Regions from separate parts of the Allorhizobium sp. DMC15 genome, predicted to be linked through region 2. Evidence: predicted binding sites of a transcription regulator. Region 2 holds the regulator's gene; each other region holds the start of a gene.

What was found. The regulator LexA, encoded in region 2, represses DNA repair genes until DNA is damaged. The targets are predictions, from matches to a motif close to TGTTCNNNNTGTGTTCNG.
Region 1: the regulator LexA is predicted to act here: its motif matches at 2,938-2,955, upstream of recA (recombinase RecA).
Region 3: the regulator LexA is predicted to act here: its motif matches at 2,697-2,714, upstream of ACT53S_RS01735 (DNA recombination protein RmuC).

The regions. Positions count from the first base shown of each region.
Region 1 is NZ_JBQUZB010000003.1:588,612-593,981, reverse strand. It holds gene cckA (cell cycle histidine kinase CckA) at 1-854, shown strand, start outside; gene ACT53S_RS17185 (pseudouridine-5'-phosphate glycosidase) at 940-1,866, opposite strand; gene ACT53S_RS17180 (carbohydrate kinase family protein) at 1,895-2,839, opposite strand; gene recA (recombinase RecA) at 3,082-4,170, shown strand; gene alaS (alanine--tRNA ligase) at 4,334-5,370, shown strand, end outside.
Region 2 is NZ_JBQUZB010000003.1:270,715-276,084, reverse strand. It holds gene eno (phosphopyruvate hydratase) at 1-544, opposite strand, end outside; gene kdsA (3-deoxy-8-phosphooctulonate synthase) at 759-1,607, opposite strand; gene ACT53S_RS15610 (VOC family protein) at 1,604-2,497, opposite strand; gene ACT53S_RS15605 (DUF1003 domain-containing protein) at 2,521-3,063, opposite strand; gene lexA (transcriptional repressor LexA) at 3,277-3,990, shown strand; gene ACT53S_RS15595 (ComEC/Rec2 family competence protein) at 3,984-5,370, opposite strand, start outside.
Region 3 is NZ_JBQUZB010000001.1:345,574-350,943, reverse strand. It holds gene ACT53S_RS01745 (methyl-accepting chemotaxis protein) at 1-837, opposite strand, end outside; gene ACT53S_RS01740 (methyl-accepting chemotaxis protein) at 950-2,473, opposite strand; gene ACT53S_RS01735 (DNA recombination protein RmuC) at 2,747-3,970, shown strand; gene ACT53S_RS01730 (ribokinase) at 4,021-4,920, shown strand; gene ACT53S_RS01725 (methyl-accepting chemotaxis protein) at 5,055-5,370, shown strand, end outside.

The DNA.
Region 1 (5,370 bases), 320 kb from region 2:
AGCAGGTGCTGATCAATCTCTGCGTCAATGCACGGGATGCCATGCCGCAAGGTGGAACGATCACCGTCTCGACGCGCAATGTCAGCGGCGACGAGGCCGGCGAATTCGGCTATCGCGGATTGCCGTCGGAAGACATGGTTCTGATCGAGGTCGCGGATACGGGGACAGGCATTGCGCCGGAGATCATGGACAAGATCTTCGAACCCTTCTTCACCACCAAGGAGGTGGGCAAGGGCACCGGGCTCGGGCTCGCCATGGTTTACGGCATCGTCAAGCAATCGGGCGGCTACATCTATCCGGAATCGGAAGTCGGCAAGGGAACCGCCTTCCGCATTTTCCTGCCGCGCCACATTCCAGACGTTGTCGCGGCGCCCATGGATGCCAAAGCCACGGCGGGCAGCGATGAGGCCGGCAGCCTGCCGCCGGCGACGCCTGCGGCGGCCGTCGACCCGGCCAACGATGGCAAAGATCTGACCGGCAAATCGGCCGTTGTGCTTCTCGTCGAGGACGAGGAGGCCGTACGGCGTGGCGGCAAGCGCATGCTTGAGACGCGCGGCTATACGGTGCACGAGGCCGGATCCGGCGTCGAGGCGCTCGACATCATGGACGAACTCAACGGCGAGGTCGACATTGTTGTCTCCGACGTCGTGATGCCCGAGATGGACGGACCGACCCTGCTGACGGAACTGCGCAAAAAATATCCGGATCTGAAGTTCATTTTCGTCTCGGGTTATGCCGAGGATGCCTTTGCCCGCAATCTGCCGGCCGATGCGACCTTCGGCTTCCTGCCTAAACCCTTCTCGCTGAAGCAGTTGGCGGTCGCCGTGCGCGAAATGCTGGACGGTGAAGGCTGAGCCGGAACGTCCTCAATCCGATAAAAGAGAACCCGCCGGAGCGATCCGGCGGGTTCTCTTGTTTCTGCTTTTTGTCTAGGAGACGTCAGCCGTTGAGGGCAACGGCGATCTCGGCCGCCAGCCGCGCATTGTTCTCGACAAGCGCGATGTTGGTCTTGAGGCTGCGGCCGCCGGTCAGGTGGAAGAGGTTGTCCAGCAGGTAAGGCGTGACGGCCTTGCCGACGATCTCGTCGCGTTCGGCATTGGCTAGCGAGCGGCTGATATAGATTTCCATCTCTTCGCGCGGGATTTCGTCGGCTTCCGGAACCGGGTTGGCAATCAACATGCCACCGGCAATGCCGAGTTCGTCACGCATCTTCTGGAAGTTGGCAATTGCCGCCGGGCTCGGCAGGCTGAGCGGGCTCTTGAGGCCGGAACTGCGCGACCAAAAGGCGGGGAAATCCTCGCTGTCATAGGTCACGACCGGCACGCCCCGGGTTTCCAGAACTTCGAGCGTCTTCGGGATGTCGAGGATCGCCTTCGGGCCGGCGGAGACGACGATGACGCCGGTGCGGGCGAGTTCTTCAAGGTCGGCGGATATGTCGAAGCTCTCTTCCGCCCCGCGATGCACGCCACCGATGCCGCCGGTGGCAAAGACATGGATGCCGGCGCGATAGGCGGCGATCATGGTGGCAGCAACCGTAGTTGCGCCATTGCGGCGTTCAGCGATGGCAAAGGCGAGGTCGGCACGCGACAGCTTCATCACATGCTGCATCTGGGCCAATTCTTCGAGTTGCGCCGGCTCAAGGCCGATATGCAGCACGCCCTTGATGACCGCGATTGTCGCGGGCACGGCGCCCTGCTGGCGGATGATGTTTTCCACGCTGCGCGCCATTTCCAGGTTGCCGGGATAAGGCATGCCATGGGTGATGATGGTGGATTCGAGCGCGACGATAGCCGCGCCGCGCTGCTTGGCGGCTGTGACTTCGCTGGAATAGGCGATCGGCAGGAGGGGGGAGATGGAACGCGTCATGGGAGATCTTTCAAGCTGGAGCGGCTCGTCATGGCAGGAAACGGGCCTCAGGGACAAGTGACAACTGCGTGTCGAGCCGGGCGGCGGACAGATTTTCATCCGTCGCATGGGGGGAGGCGAGGGTGATCGCGGCGCAGGCCGTGCCCCGACGCAGCGCCTGGCAAAGGTCCAGGCCCGCGATCCGGGCATGCAGGAAACCCGCAGCAAAGGCATCGCCGGCGCCGGTAACGTCGCCGATCGCCTTGATCGGGGCGGGTTCTATAACAGCGATGCGATCGGCGTCGAAGGCGACAGTCAAGCCACCGCCGGAGGTTACCGAACCGCCGCGCAGACCGCTGGCGCGCAGCAGATCCGGCCAGTCTTCGGCCCGGTCCGGTCTCTTGCCGGCGATGGCTTCGGCCTCGGCACCATTCATGAAGAGGTGATGGAGATGGGGAAATGCGCCGCGCAGGCGCACGACCTTCGCCGGCGAAATCGCAATAGCCGAAACCGTCTTCCCGCCGGCTGCGGACAGGGCCGCAAGTGCCGCCAGGGTCTCTGCAGGGAGATTGGCATCGCAGAGGACGTGAGCCGCAGCAGCGAGGCTGTCGCGCATGGAGCGAGCTCGAAGGCGTCGTGCGACGAAAGCGTCGTAAAGCGCCATGTCGGCCAGCGCGATGACGAGATTGCCGTCATTTTCCAGGATGGCGGTATAACTCGGGGTCGCCCGGTCCAAAAACAGGACAGGCCAGTCATCGATGCCTGCCCGTTCTGCCGCCTCGGCGACCGCCAGGCCGGCTGCATCCCCGCCGCGTGGCGCGATCAGGCGCACGGAGCGTCCGACACGGGCCAGATTGCGGGCCGCGTTGAAGACACCGCCGCCGGGTTCTTCGAACCACGATCCGGGATTGCTCGCACCCGGTCTTGTCTCGCCGGAGATGCGGGCGCGCCGGTCAATATGAGCGCCTCCGACGGCCAGGATTTCGATACTCATGACATCGTCTCCAGCCGGCTGCGAAGACGAATCGGAGAGCGCGCTTTTGGGAGCGATCCGACCGCAACGGCTCGGGCCCCGGCACCGATGCGTCCGCCCGGAACAAAATTCGAACACGCATCCAAAAAGCCTTTCTGAATAAAGACTTCGATTGCTCTTGCGAAATGAGAACAAATAGAGTACATGATGTCCATCGGCGGCTTCATTGCCTATGCGGCCTCAATAACCTAAAGGTGGATCGAATGGCACAGAATTCTTTGCGGCTTGTAGAGGACAAATCGGTGGATAAAAGCAAGGCATTGGAAGCGGCGCTCTCGCAGATCGAACGGTCGTTCGGCAAGGGCTCGATCATGAAACTCGGTGCGAACGAGAGCGTGGTCGAAGTCGAGACGGTCTCGACGGGCTCGCTCAGCCTCGACATCGCGCTTGGCATCGGCGGTCTGCCGAAGGGCCGTATCATTGAAGTTTATGGCCCGGAAAGCTCGGGTAAGACGACGCTGGCTCTGCAGACCATCGCGGAAGCCCAGAAGAAGGGCGGCATCTGCGCCTTTGTCGATGCCGAACACGCGCTCGATCCGGTCTATGCCCGCAAGCTGGGCGTCGATCTGCAGAACCTCCTGATCTCGCAGCCGGATACCGGCGAACAGGCGCTCGAAATCACGGACACGCTGGTGCGCTCCGGTGCCATCGACGTGCTGGTCGTCGACTCGGTTGCCGCGCTTACGCCGCGCGCTGAAATCGAAGGTGAGATGGGCGACAGCCTGCCGGGCATGCAGGCCCGTCTGATGAGCCAGGCGCTGCGCAAGCTGACAGCCTCCATCTCGCGCTCGAAGACCATGGTCATCTTCATCAACCAGATCCGCATGAAGATCGGCGTGATGTTCGGTTCGCCGGAAACGACGACGGGCGGTAACGCTCTGAAGTTCTACGCCTCGGTTCGTCTCGACATCCGCCGTATTGGCGCGGTGAAGGATCGCGAAGAGGTCGTCGGTAACCAGACCCGCGTGAAGGTCGTCAAGAACAAGATGGCGCCTCCCTTCAAGCAGGTCGAATTCGACATCATGTATGGCGAAGGTGTTTCGAAGACGGGCGAACTTGTCGATCTCGGCGTCAAGGCCGGCATTGTCGAAAAGTCCGGCGCCTGGTTCTCCTACAACAGCCAGCGTCTGGGACAGGGCCGCGAGAATGCCAAGCTCTTCCTGCGCGACAATCCAGCCGTTGCCCAGGAGATTGAAATGGCGCTGCGCCAGAACGCCGGGCTGATTGCCGAGCGTTTCCTGCAGAACGGTGGTCCGGACGCCAATGATGGTGATGGTGCCGACGACATCTAAGGCCCAAGGCTCGCTTTGATTTTCACCGGCCGCGTTTCGTCAGAAGCGCGGCCGGTTTTCGTTTGCGCGTGCGGATACGCCGCTGGACAGGGGGCATGGCGGGCGATAAAAGCCATTGATTTTGCGAATTGGCCGGGTTCCCGGCCTGAATGAAGGGCGTGACATGAGCGGTGTAAACGACATCCGGTCGACTTTCCTCGATTACTTCAAGACGAACGGTCACGAGGTTGTTTCCTCCAGTCCTCTGGTGCCGCGCAACGACCCGACGCTGATGTTCACCAATGCCGGCATGGTTCAGTTCAAGAACGTCTTCACCGGTCTCGAACAGCGCCCCTATTCGACGGCTGCGACCGCGCAGAAATGCGTGCGCGCCGGCGGCAAGCACAATGACCTCGACAATGTCGGCTATACCGCCCGCCATCATACCTTCTTTGAAATGCTGGGGAATTTCTCCTTTGGCGACTATTTCAAGGAACGCGCCATCGAACTCGCCTGGAACCTGATCACCAAGGAATTCGGCATCGACCGCAACCGGTTGCTGGTCACCGTCTACCACACCGACGACGAGGCTCACGGTCTGTGGAAGAAGATCGCCGGCCTTTCGGACGACAAGATCATCCGCATTCCGACCAGCGACAATTTCTGGGCCATGGGTGATACTGGTCCGTGCGGTCCCTGTTCGGAAATCTTCTACGACCATGGCGACCATATCTGGGGTGGCCCTCCGGGTTCGCCCGAGGAAGACGGCGACCGCTTCATCGAGATCTGGAACCTCGTCTTCATGCAGTACGAGCAGATCACGAAGGAAGAGCGCATCAACCTTCCGCGTCCCTCGATCGATACTGGCATGGGTCTCGAGCGCATCGCCGCGCTGCTGCAGGGCAAGCACGACAATTACGACATTGACCTGTTCCGTGCCCTGATCGACGCTTCCGTCGACCTCACCGGTGTCAAGGCCGAGGGTGAGCGTCGCGCCAGCCATCGCGTTATTGCCGACCATCTGCGCTCGTCTGCCTTTCTGATCGCCGATGGCGTGCTGCCGTCGAACGAAGGCCGCGGCTATGTCCTTCGCCGTATCATGCGCCGCGCCATGCGCCATGCGCAGCTTCTCGGCGCCAAGGATCCGATCATCTACAAGCTGCTGCCGGTCCTCGTGCAGCAGATGGGCCGGGCTTATCCGGAACTGGTGCGCGCCGAAGC
Region 2 (5,370 bases):
AACCCATGCGGACTGCGTCGCGGATGGTCTCGGCACCAACCGGCACGATCATGAACTCCTGGAAGTCGATCGGGTTGTCGGCATGAGCGCCGCCGTTGATGATGTTCATCATCGGAACCGGCAGGACATGGGCGTTCGGGCCGCCGACATAACGGTAGAGCGGCAGGCCGGCCGACTGAGCGGCAGCCTTGGCGACAGCGAGCGATACGCCGAGGATGGCGTTGGCGCCAAGACGAGCCTTGTTCGGCGTGCCGTCGAGCGCGATCATCAGATTGTCGATCTGGATCTGGTTCTCGGCTTCGTGACCGCCGATCGCATCATAGATCTCGCCGTTGACGGCTTCGACGGCCTTTTCGACGCCCTTGCCGAGGTAACGCGAGCCACCATCGCGCAGTTCGACGGCTTCATGCGCACCGGTGGACGCGCCCGAAGGAACCGCGGCGCGGCCGAAGCTGCCGTCTTCGAGATAGACGTCGACCTCGACGGTCGGGTTGCCACGGCTGTCGAGGATCTCGCGGCCGATGATGTCGGTAATGGCGGTCATGTTCGCTCCCTGTAGACGGAAATTGGACAAGGCTCGGCGGCCGATCACCCTGGCGCGACGCCCGCGGACCTGCCTGTGAGTCACCCTGTCTTACCCGATGATCGGGAAAATACAATGACGGATCGGAAGCGGGATGAACGAAAATCTAATCGATTTAAAGCGGCATTCCCGGCGCTGCATCTTCTTTAGCCGATTGAAGCGCCGGGAAAGTGTGTCAAACGGCCTTGGCTATGTCGTCAAAGGCGATCAGTTTTTCGAGAAGACGGCGCATGTTGTCGATCTGAACCATGTTCGGTCCATCGGACGGCGCATTGTCCGGATCCTGATGGGTCTCGACAAAGAGACCGCCGACGCCAACGGCGACCGCCGCACGGGCGAGCGTTTCAACGAATTCGCGCTGGCCGCCGGAGGAGCCGCCCTGCCCGCCCGGCTGCTGCACCGAATGCGTGGCATCAAAGACCACCGGCGCACCCATACCCGCCATGATCGGCAGCGAGCGCATGTCGGAGACCAGCGTGTTGTAACCGAAGGAGGCGCCGCGCTCGCAGAGGAGGACATTCGGATTGCCGCTGGCATTGAGCTTGTTCAGCACGTTCTTCATGTCCCAGGGCGCCAGGAACTGGCCCTTCTTGACGTTCACCACGCGGCCGGTCTTGGCCGCGGCGACCAAGAGATCGGTCTGGCGGCAGAGGAAGGCCGGGATCTGCAGGACGTCGACCGTCGGGGCGACGGCCGCGCACTGTTCTTCCGTGTGGATGTCCGTCAGCACCGGGATGCCGTATTCCTTCTTGATGTCGGCGAAGACTTCCATTGCCTTTTCCAGACCGATGCCGCGCTCAGCCGACAGCGAGGTGCGGTTCGCCTTGTCGAAGGAGGACTTGTACACGAGGCCGAGGCCAAGCTCGCGGCACAGCTCCACCAGACGACCGGCGATCATGAACGCATGATCGCGGCTCTCCATCTGGCAAGGGCCGGCAATCAGGGCGAAGCGGCCCTTCTGCGAGAAGACGGCCCGGCCCTCGCCTTCACCGACGACGACTTCGGAATTGGTCACAGTGCTCATTTCAACTCCTCGAAGGCGAAGGCGACACCCTGGCCTTTCTCCGGCGCGACAACGAGGCGCGCTCCTGTTTTGTGATAGCGGACGCCATTAGCAGCGAGGCAGGCTTCTGTCACGCCGAGATCACGGCTCGCGACCACAACCACCGCCCCGAGCAGACCCCGTTCTTCGCGCGCATCCGAGAACCCGTATCGAGCCGACAGTCCATCTGGTGTCAGGACATCGACCCTGGCATTGGCCGCTTCGATCGATAGTCCGAAAGAATCGGCCGTGACGTCGCGCTGCCGCAGCGCCGTCTCCAACAGATACTGGAAATCGCTCGGATTATTCTCGCACAGCACCACGCCTCTCAGGCCTGCTGCCGCGTTGGCGTGGTCCAGCAAAGCACCGCGATCGGCGGGCAAGGGGTTCACGCGCTCACAGGCGAAAGCAAAAAAGTCGGGCGAGCGCAGATCGGCGGCGAAGGCCAGCCGAAAAGATCCCTCTACTTTGCGGCCATTGGGAAAGCGAAACTCGCGCGAAAAGCCCAGCAGTTCACCACCGCTCAAACCTTCGGCGACAAAGCTCGCATGATCTGCTCCGGCGTCATCGGTCTTGACGACGATTGCCGAGAGACCCTCGCCCCTTCGGAACCGAAAAGCCTGGTCACGCGCGACAAAAACATTCCCGGCCCGCACCGCCGACAGACAGTCTTCCCGGCTGCCGACGGCAAGCGGTTCGAGATAGGTGTCGTCGCGGAAGAAAACACAGGCGTTTTCAGTGCCGAAAGGGTGACGAGCATCGGCTGCCACGGTGAACCCAAGGCGGCTTAGCCGCTGTCTGGCAGTAACGAGATCGATCACCGGCAGCACAAGGTGGTCCAAAGCGCGCGGCAAAGCGGGAACAGGCGACATGAAGATACTCCGTTACGACCAAACTAGGAATTACCCGAGCGCTTTGTAAGGGCCTCGATCGCCTCACGGAGCGCATCGATCTCGGCCCGGGTGTCGCGCAATTCCTTCAACACCTGCTCATCGATCTTGTGGTGGAGCGCGAGAACCTCGATCTCGGCCTTCAGATTGATCTCATAGTCCTTCGCGGCCATGAAGCGGTCACGCTCGGCCTGGCGGTTCTGGCTCATCATGATGATCGGCGCCTGAATGGCGGCCACCATCGAGAGGATCAGGTTCAAAAAGATGAAGGGGTAGGCGTCAAACGGACGGGCTACCAGGATCACCGTGTTGAGAACAACCCAGGCGAGGAGGAAGACAACGAAGCCAATGATGAAGCTCCAGGAGCCGCCGATCCGGGCAATCGAATCGGCCAGACGCTGACCGAAACTTGCCCCGGCGAGAAAGTCCTCGCCGGCATTGGTCGACACCGTTCGGCGCTGGCGAGCCTTGACCAGAACCTTCTTCTCTGCCGATGTCAGTTGGTCGGCCTGCTTCCCGAGCAGAGTGTTCTCCAAGTCTTTCAGCATGGTGTAACTCACAGAGATTTCAATTCGTTGCTCGGACTTGCTCCCGGCTGTCTGGCTGCCAGCATCGATCGGACATGCAAGGTTGCCAGCACCCGGCCGAAGACGCCTATCGCATTTTCATACGGGTTGTTCACGGAAATTTATCTACTTGCGGAACACATATGGAACATATAGTGTCTGTTCTGGATTTGTTTCACAAACGGGGCCCCGCATATGCTGACGCGCAAGCAACAGGAACTGCTTCTCTTCATTCACGAGCGGATGAAAGAATCGGGTGTGCCTCCGTCCTTCGACGAGATGAAGGACGCCCTCGACCTGGCATCGAAGTCCGGCATTCACAGGCTCATCACGGCGCTTGAAGAACGGGGCTTCATCCGGCGGCTTCCCAACCGCGCGCGTGCTCTTGAAGTGATCAAGCTACCGGAGGCCTATACGCCCAGCCTGCAACCGCGGCGTGGGTTTGCGCCAAGCGTCATCGAAGGCAGCCTGGGAAAGACGCCGCCGCCTGCCCCGGCGCGTCCCAGCAACGACGATCAGAATGCGTCGGTCAGCGTGCCTGTCATGGGGCGCATCGCCGCCGGCGTGCCGATCTCGGCTATCCAGAACAACACGCATGACATTACCGTTCCGGCTGAGATGATCGGTTCTGGCGAACACTATGCCCTGGAGGTCAAGGGCGATTCGATGATTGATGCCGGTATTCTCGACGGCGATACCGTGATCATCCGCAACGCCTCGAACGCCAATCCCGGCGACATCATCGTGGCATTGGTCGATGACGAGGAAGCAACACTGAAGCGGTTTCGCCGCCGTGGTGCCTCGATCGCGCTGGAGGCTGCCAACCCGGCCTACGAGACACGCATTTTCCCGCCGGACCGGGTCAAGATCCAAGGGAAGCTTGTCGGCCTGATCCGGCGCTATCACTGATCCGTCGCCGCGCCGTCATCTGATGTCGTGGCGGCCAGAGGCTGGGGTCTGGTTGCCAAAAGGGCGGCCTTGAAACCGTGTTGGGAGGCAGTCCCCCCGGTTCGCCAGTCGTAGAGGCGATGCACCGTCCATGGGCGTGGCGGGCCTGCCAGCGCTGACGTGACTTCGATTTTTCTTTCGTGGCGATCACCAAGCCGCAACTCGAGAGCGCCGCTTGCGCGCAATGTCGTTTCGCTGATCAAGATCGCGCCTGAATTGCAGCGGGTCAGGCGGCTGCGGACGCCGAGCACAACGATGTCGGCGACGTCACAGGCGAGGCCGGCAATATCGGCGCGGTCGATGACGAGCACGGTCCAGAGGCCGGCAATCTTTGCCGCACAGGCACCGCGAGCGCAGGTGAAGCGGTCGCCCGCGGCGGATCCTGCCAGTTGGTCCAATACCTTGCCTGCCTGTTGTTTTGTCACCGCATCCCATGTCTCCTCCTTTTTCCAATCGGCCGGTGGCGGGAGGACGAGTGCGTCTGTTTGGTCCGGTGGCCGATGATTTTCGACACCGAGCGCAGGCTTCCACTGGTCAAAAAGGAAGGTCGATGGACGCACGCGGTTGGTAGCGAGGGTCTTCGCCTCAGCATCGCTTCGCGGCCTCGGCCAAAACGCGACGAGGCGGCCATCCTCGCTGACCAGCAGATCGGCCGGCCTATCTGCTGGACGCAGCCAGGACGCAGCCAGCGTGACGATCAAGAGAACGCTCCCGGCGTGCCGTAGCCGCGTATGCAGTAACGTGATCAGCAGGAGCGCGGTCACGGTGAGTGCTGGAAACCAGCCCGGCTGACGCGGGATGAGCGCCGCCTCATCCCAGCCGGCGACGGTGTGCGCAACCTGCAGGACGAGATCAAGTCCGAGACCCATGATCCAAAAGAATGGGGCATCAAGGCCGAGCGGCATCATCAGCATGGCGATGAAGCCGGCCGGCATGACCACGATCGAGATCAGCGGCATGGCCGCCAGATTGGCCTCAAGCCCGTGCATGGACAGGCGATGGAAATGCGTGACCGCAAAAATGGCCGTCGACAAACCGCCAATCAGGGATGTGGCGAGCGTCCCACCGACGAATTTCAGCACAAAGCTTGCCAGTTTGCCCGGGACCGATTGGGGAGCCGGCCAGAGGGTGCGCGGCCTCGTGCGCCAGGCTGCATAGCCAGCGATCAGGGCTGCCGTCGCGGCAAAAGACATCTGAAAACTCGGCCCCATGACGGCGGAAGGCTGCACGACCAGGATCAGGATCGCCGCGACAGACAGGTTGCGCAGACTGATCGCGGGCCGGTCGATCAGCACGGCAACCAGCAAGATCGCGGTCATCAGATAGGCGCGCAATGCCGAA
Region 3 (5,370 bases), on a different contig from region 2:
GAGTTGCTGGAGGGCTGTCGAGCTCTGCTGGACGCCGGCAGCCTGGCGGGTGGTGCGGCTCGCCAACTCGCTGGAAGCATGGGCGATGGCATCGGTGCCGCCGAGGATTTCTTCCGAAGCACGGCGGATGGCGGCGAAGGAGACGTTCAGCTTGTCGACCGTATCGTTGTAATAGCCGGCCATTTCCTTGAAGTTGTCCGGAAGGTCGGTGGTCATGCGGGTTTCGAAATCGCTGCGGGCGAGCGATTCCAGGCCGCGGCGCAGATGTTCCATGGCGATGGTCTGATCGGCCTCGAAGCGGGCACGCTCTTCCTCCAGCGCCTTGCGCTTGCTTTCCAGCTCGTCGAGATAGACGGATATCGCGTAATCCATGTCGAGCATGGCAGCCTTGACCAGCGACTTCATCTTCTCGGCGAGCGCTTCCGCGTGACGCTTGCCGAAGGGGAAGGGCCAGTGCTTGACGAGCACGCCGGCGAGCAGTTCGCCGACGAGCATGGAATAGCCACCGATATACCAGCGCGGCTCCAGGCCGATGCGGGCATGGGCCTTGCCGACGGCGGTGACGCCGCGGACGTAATTTTCATCGAAGCTGCCGTTGGCGACCTTTTCCCAATGGCCGATCTGGGCATTTTTCGCCCCGCTCATATGGGCGCCGTCGCGGAAGAACCCTGCCGTCTTGGCGGTCTTGCCGACCTTGGCGTAGAACTTGTCGAGGGCCGGTCCGATGACATCGCGGATCGTCGGGCGGAGCTCTCCCAAGGTTTCCCGTGTTTTCTGGTCGATTTCCAGGAAGTCGAGACGTTCCGACAGATCTGTGTTCGATTTCTGGTTCATGATTCCAACGCCACGTTCTGAGTTTGACAGTCGTCAAACAGACCTGCCACGGTTTCCTGAACAGAAACTAAACACGGATCATTGTTCAGCATTCCATTGTCCCCGGCAGCCAGTTCTATCCGGCCATCCGGCGGACGGTTGCGACATTGCCCTGGCGCTGGCTTCTGTCACCTGACCGGCCGGCATCGATGCGAAAACCCTGGAGGGCGGCGATCAGGCGTTCGGCCTCTTCACCGAGCGTTGCTGTCTGGGCGGAGGTTTCCTCGACCATGGCCGCATTACGTTGGGTGATCTGGTCCATCGAGGCGATCGACGTGTTGACCTCGCGCAGACCGCCGGACTGATCGGCCGCGGCAGACGCGATGGTGCCGACGATCTGGTTGATCTCGCCGATGCGCACGATGATCTGCTTCAGGGCATCGCCGGCATTGTTGACGAGGCCGACGCCGGAATTGACCTGGTTGGAGCTCTCCGAAATCAGGCTTTTGATCTCGCGGGCGGCATTGGCGCAGCGCTGGGCGAGTTCGCGCACTTCCTGGGCAACGACGGCAAAACCACGACCGGCCTCGCCGGCGCGGGCCGCCTCGACGCCAGCGTTCAGGGCAAGCAGGTTCGTCTGGAAGGCGATCTCGTCGATCACGCCGATGATCTTGGAGATGGCCTCGGAGGATTTCTCGATCGCCCCCATGGCATCGACCGCGCGGGAGACGACCTGTTCGGAGACGCGCGCCTCATCAAGGGCGACGCCGACCACCTGGGCGGCCTTCTGGGCGCCATCGGCGGTGAGCGTGACGTTCTGGGTGAGTTCGTGCAGGGCAGCGGTGCTTTCCTCGAGGCCGGCGGCCTGCTGTTCCGTGCGCTGGGCGAGATCGTCGGTTGCTTCGGCGATGGCCGAGGTGGACTTGAAGATCTCGTCGGCGGAACTGCGAACCGTGCCGATGGTCGTGCGCAGCGCGTCAACCGAGGCGTTGTAGTCGCGGGCCATTTCGGTGAAATTGGCCGGAAGGTCGTCGGGCAGTCGCGCTTCCAGATCCCCCGCTGCGAGCTTGGTCAGCACTGCCCTCAGGGCGGCGAGAGCGGTTGCCTGCTCTGCCTCGGCGCGCAGGCGGGTTTCCTCGGCTTGCTTTCGCTCGGCGGCGAGGATGTCGAGATAGACGGAGATGGAATAGTCCATGTCGAGCATGGCAGCCTTCATGACGACCGAGATTTCGTCGGCAAGCTGAGGCGCTTTCTGGCGGCCGAAGCGGCTTGGCCAGCGGTCGCGGGAGACCGCGTGGATCAGTTGTTCGAGGACCAGCGCGTAACCGCCGATATACCAGCGCGGCTCAAGGCCGATGCGCGCATGAGCCTTGCCGACCTTGGTGACGCCCTCGACATAGCTTTCGGTGTAATCCCCGGTTCCGACGATGCCCCAGTGTTCTTCCTGACGGCGCTTGGCGCCGCGCATGTGATCGTCACCATGGAAGAAGGCTGCCGTCTCCGGGACCTTGCGGATCTTGTCGTAGAAGATATCGAGGGCCGCACCGATGTTGGCGCGGATCAAGGGCCCCATATGGCGCAGCGTCTCGCGCCCCTTGTCGTCCAGCCCCAGGAAACTGAGGCGATTTTTCAGATCAGCATTGTCACTCTGCGAAACCATGGTTCTACTATCCATTGCAGGTCTTGCGGCGTAGTCGCCGCCCCGTTTCATAAGAAAGACCTGAAATGGTAAATGTCAGGTTTCAAAAATCGTAGTAATTTCCACCTCCCATATGCGAGATTGCCACGCTGGCCACTTAGGGTCCAAGTGTTTGCGGTTTATCAATTTTCATTAGCCAAAAGATTTCATCCAACCCCCGGGACGACCGAGCCCATGACCCTTTCGTTCACTCTTTGATCTGGTTCATAAAGGCGAATCGGGTATAGTCGTCGGATGAACATCCAGGATCTTCCCGCCGTCACCATCGGCTCCGTCACGCTCGAGCCCGTCTTTCTGCTGGCAATTGCGGCCGCTCTGGTCGCCCTTCCGCTTGTCTTCCTCGTTTTGGGTTCGATGCGCGCTGCGCGCCTGCGGGCCGAGATGATGGAGGAGACGTTGCGCCGAGACGCAGCGGCCGAGGCACGGCTTGCAGAACTTCTCAAGGCCCAGGCGGAGATGCAGGGGCGGCTTGCCACGATGGCGGATGTCTTCGGCAGCCGGCAGGCGGAACTCACCCAGTCGCTGAGCCAGCGGCTGGACGGCATGACGCACCGGATCGGCGCGACAATCACCGAACAGACGAAATCGACGCACGACAATCTGCGTACGCTGCAGGAGCGGCTGGCGGTGATCGACGCGGCACAGAACAACATCCAGTCTCTGGCCAAGGACGTGGTCGGACTGCAGGCGATCCTTTCCAACAAGCAGACGCGTGGTGCCTTCGGGCAGTCACGCATGGAGACCATCGTGGCGGATGGGCTGCCGATGGGTGCCTATGAATTCCAGACGACGCTGTCGAACGGATCGCGGCCCGATTGCACTATTCGTATGCCGAACAATTCGCCGCCGCTGGTGGTCGACGCGAAATTTCCGCTGGAGGCCTGGAACGCCATTCGCGACGGAGAAACGCCGGAGCACCAGAAGCTTGCGAGCCAGCAATTCCGCCGGGATATCGAGGTGCATATCAAGGACATCTCGGACAAGTACCTGCTGCCGGGGGAAACACAGGACATGGCCTTCCTGTTCGTGCCATCGGAATCGATCTTCGCCGAGATCCACGAGAATTTCGAAGGCATCGTCCAGAAGGCCCATCGCCAGCGTGTGGTCATCGTCTCGCCATCGCTGCTGATGCTGTCGATCCAGGTCATCCAGGCAGTGCTGAAGGACCAGCGGATGCGCGAGCAGGCGCATCTGATCCAGGGGGAAGTCGTCCGGTTGATGGAAGATCTCGGACGCCTCGACGACCGGACGCGCAAGCTGCAGAGCCATTTTCTCGCGGCGCAGAAGGATGTGGAGATGATCATCACCTCGTCCGACAAGCTGGCCAAGCGCGGTGCGAAGATCGAGGCGATGGAATTCGAGGCGCCGGGTGGTCCTGCCGATGCCGGCGACGGCGGAGCAAGGGCGGTGGAAAGCCGCACGGGGTTGCTCAAGCTCAGGGTTGTTGACGAGGACTGACAGGCTGGTCCAAAAGAGCGCAACACCGCTCACGAAAGGCCCGCGCGCTCATGATTACCGTCTTCGGCTCCATCAACATGGATCTGGTTGCCACCACGCCCCGCCTGCCGGTTCCCGGTGAGACGGTGGCCGGCACGGGTTTTGCCACGGCCGCCGGCGGCAAAGGTGCAAACCAGGCGCTCGCAGCGCAGCGGGCAGGCGCTGCCGTGCGGATGGTCGGCGCTGTCGGCCGTGACGAATTCGCCGAACCGGCGATTTCCCTCCTCAAGGAAGCTGGGACCGATCTCTCCGGCGTGAAGACGGTGGACGGGGCGACAGGGACGGCCCTGATCCTGGTTGGCGGCGACGGCGAGAATATGATTGCCGTGGTTGCCGGTGCCAATGGGACCGTCGATGCCGGACAAGCGGAAGCGGCCGTTGCTGCGCTGAAGGCGGGCGACACGCTGATGCTGCAGCTGGAAGTGCCAGCCGCCGCAGTGGAAGTTGCACTCAAGGCCGCCAAGGGTGCGGGCGTGCGGACCGTCCTCAATCTTGCGCCGCTGACGGACGAAGCCGCTGCGCTGGCAAGGCTGGCGGACATCGTCATCGCCAATGAAACGGAATTCGAATTGCTGGCCGGGCGCCAGGGTCTGAGTGATGCGGAAAGGGAAGAGGTTGCCCTTGCCATGCATCGCGAAACGGGCCAGGTGCTGATCATCACGCTGGGTGCGGCCGGCGTGATCGCTGCCGAGGGCGGCGTGCTGCACCGTGCAAAGGGCCTCAAGATCGAACCCGTCGATACGGTGGGCGCCGGCGACACCTTCTGCGGTTATCTTGCCGCGAGCCTGGATGCAGGGCTCGACTTCGATCTGGCGCTGCGGCGTGCGGCCGTTGCCGGCTCACTCGCCTGCCTGAAAGCGGGGGCGCAACCGTCGATCCCAGTTTTGGGCGACGTCGAGCAGGCAATCTAAACAATTTTAGCGGCCCATTAAGTTATGCCGATTTAACGTGAGGCGACGTCATGTCCGGCCGCGGCCGGGCAGGCCGCGCCATGACAGCGCGGACCGCATGCCGATGCAGAGAGACCTCCCTTTCCGGAGCCATCATGTTCGCCCTGTTTTCTCGATCCATCGCCGCCAAACTGCTGGTCGTCACCGGCCTGGCGATCGGCCTCGTGCTCTTTGTTTCCAATCTCGTTCTCATTTCGCAGACGCGGGACCGCGTGCATTCCCTGATCATGCAGCAGGCGGACGCGGAGGCGAAATCGATCGCCCGCGAGATCGCCGGCAATATCGGCGAACTGGCGAGTGCTGCGCGTCTGATGTCGGGCGTGATCGGCCGCGGCCATGAAGGCAAGTCCTTCGACCGCATGGGCATCACCAATATTCTGAAGGCGAACCTCGAACAGAATCCCTTCGCAT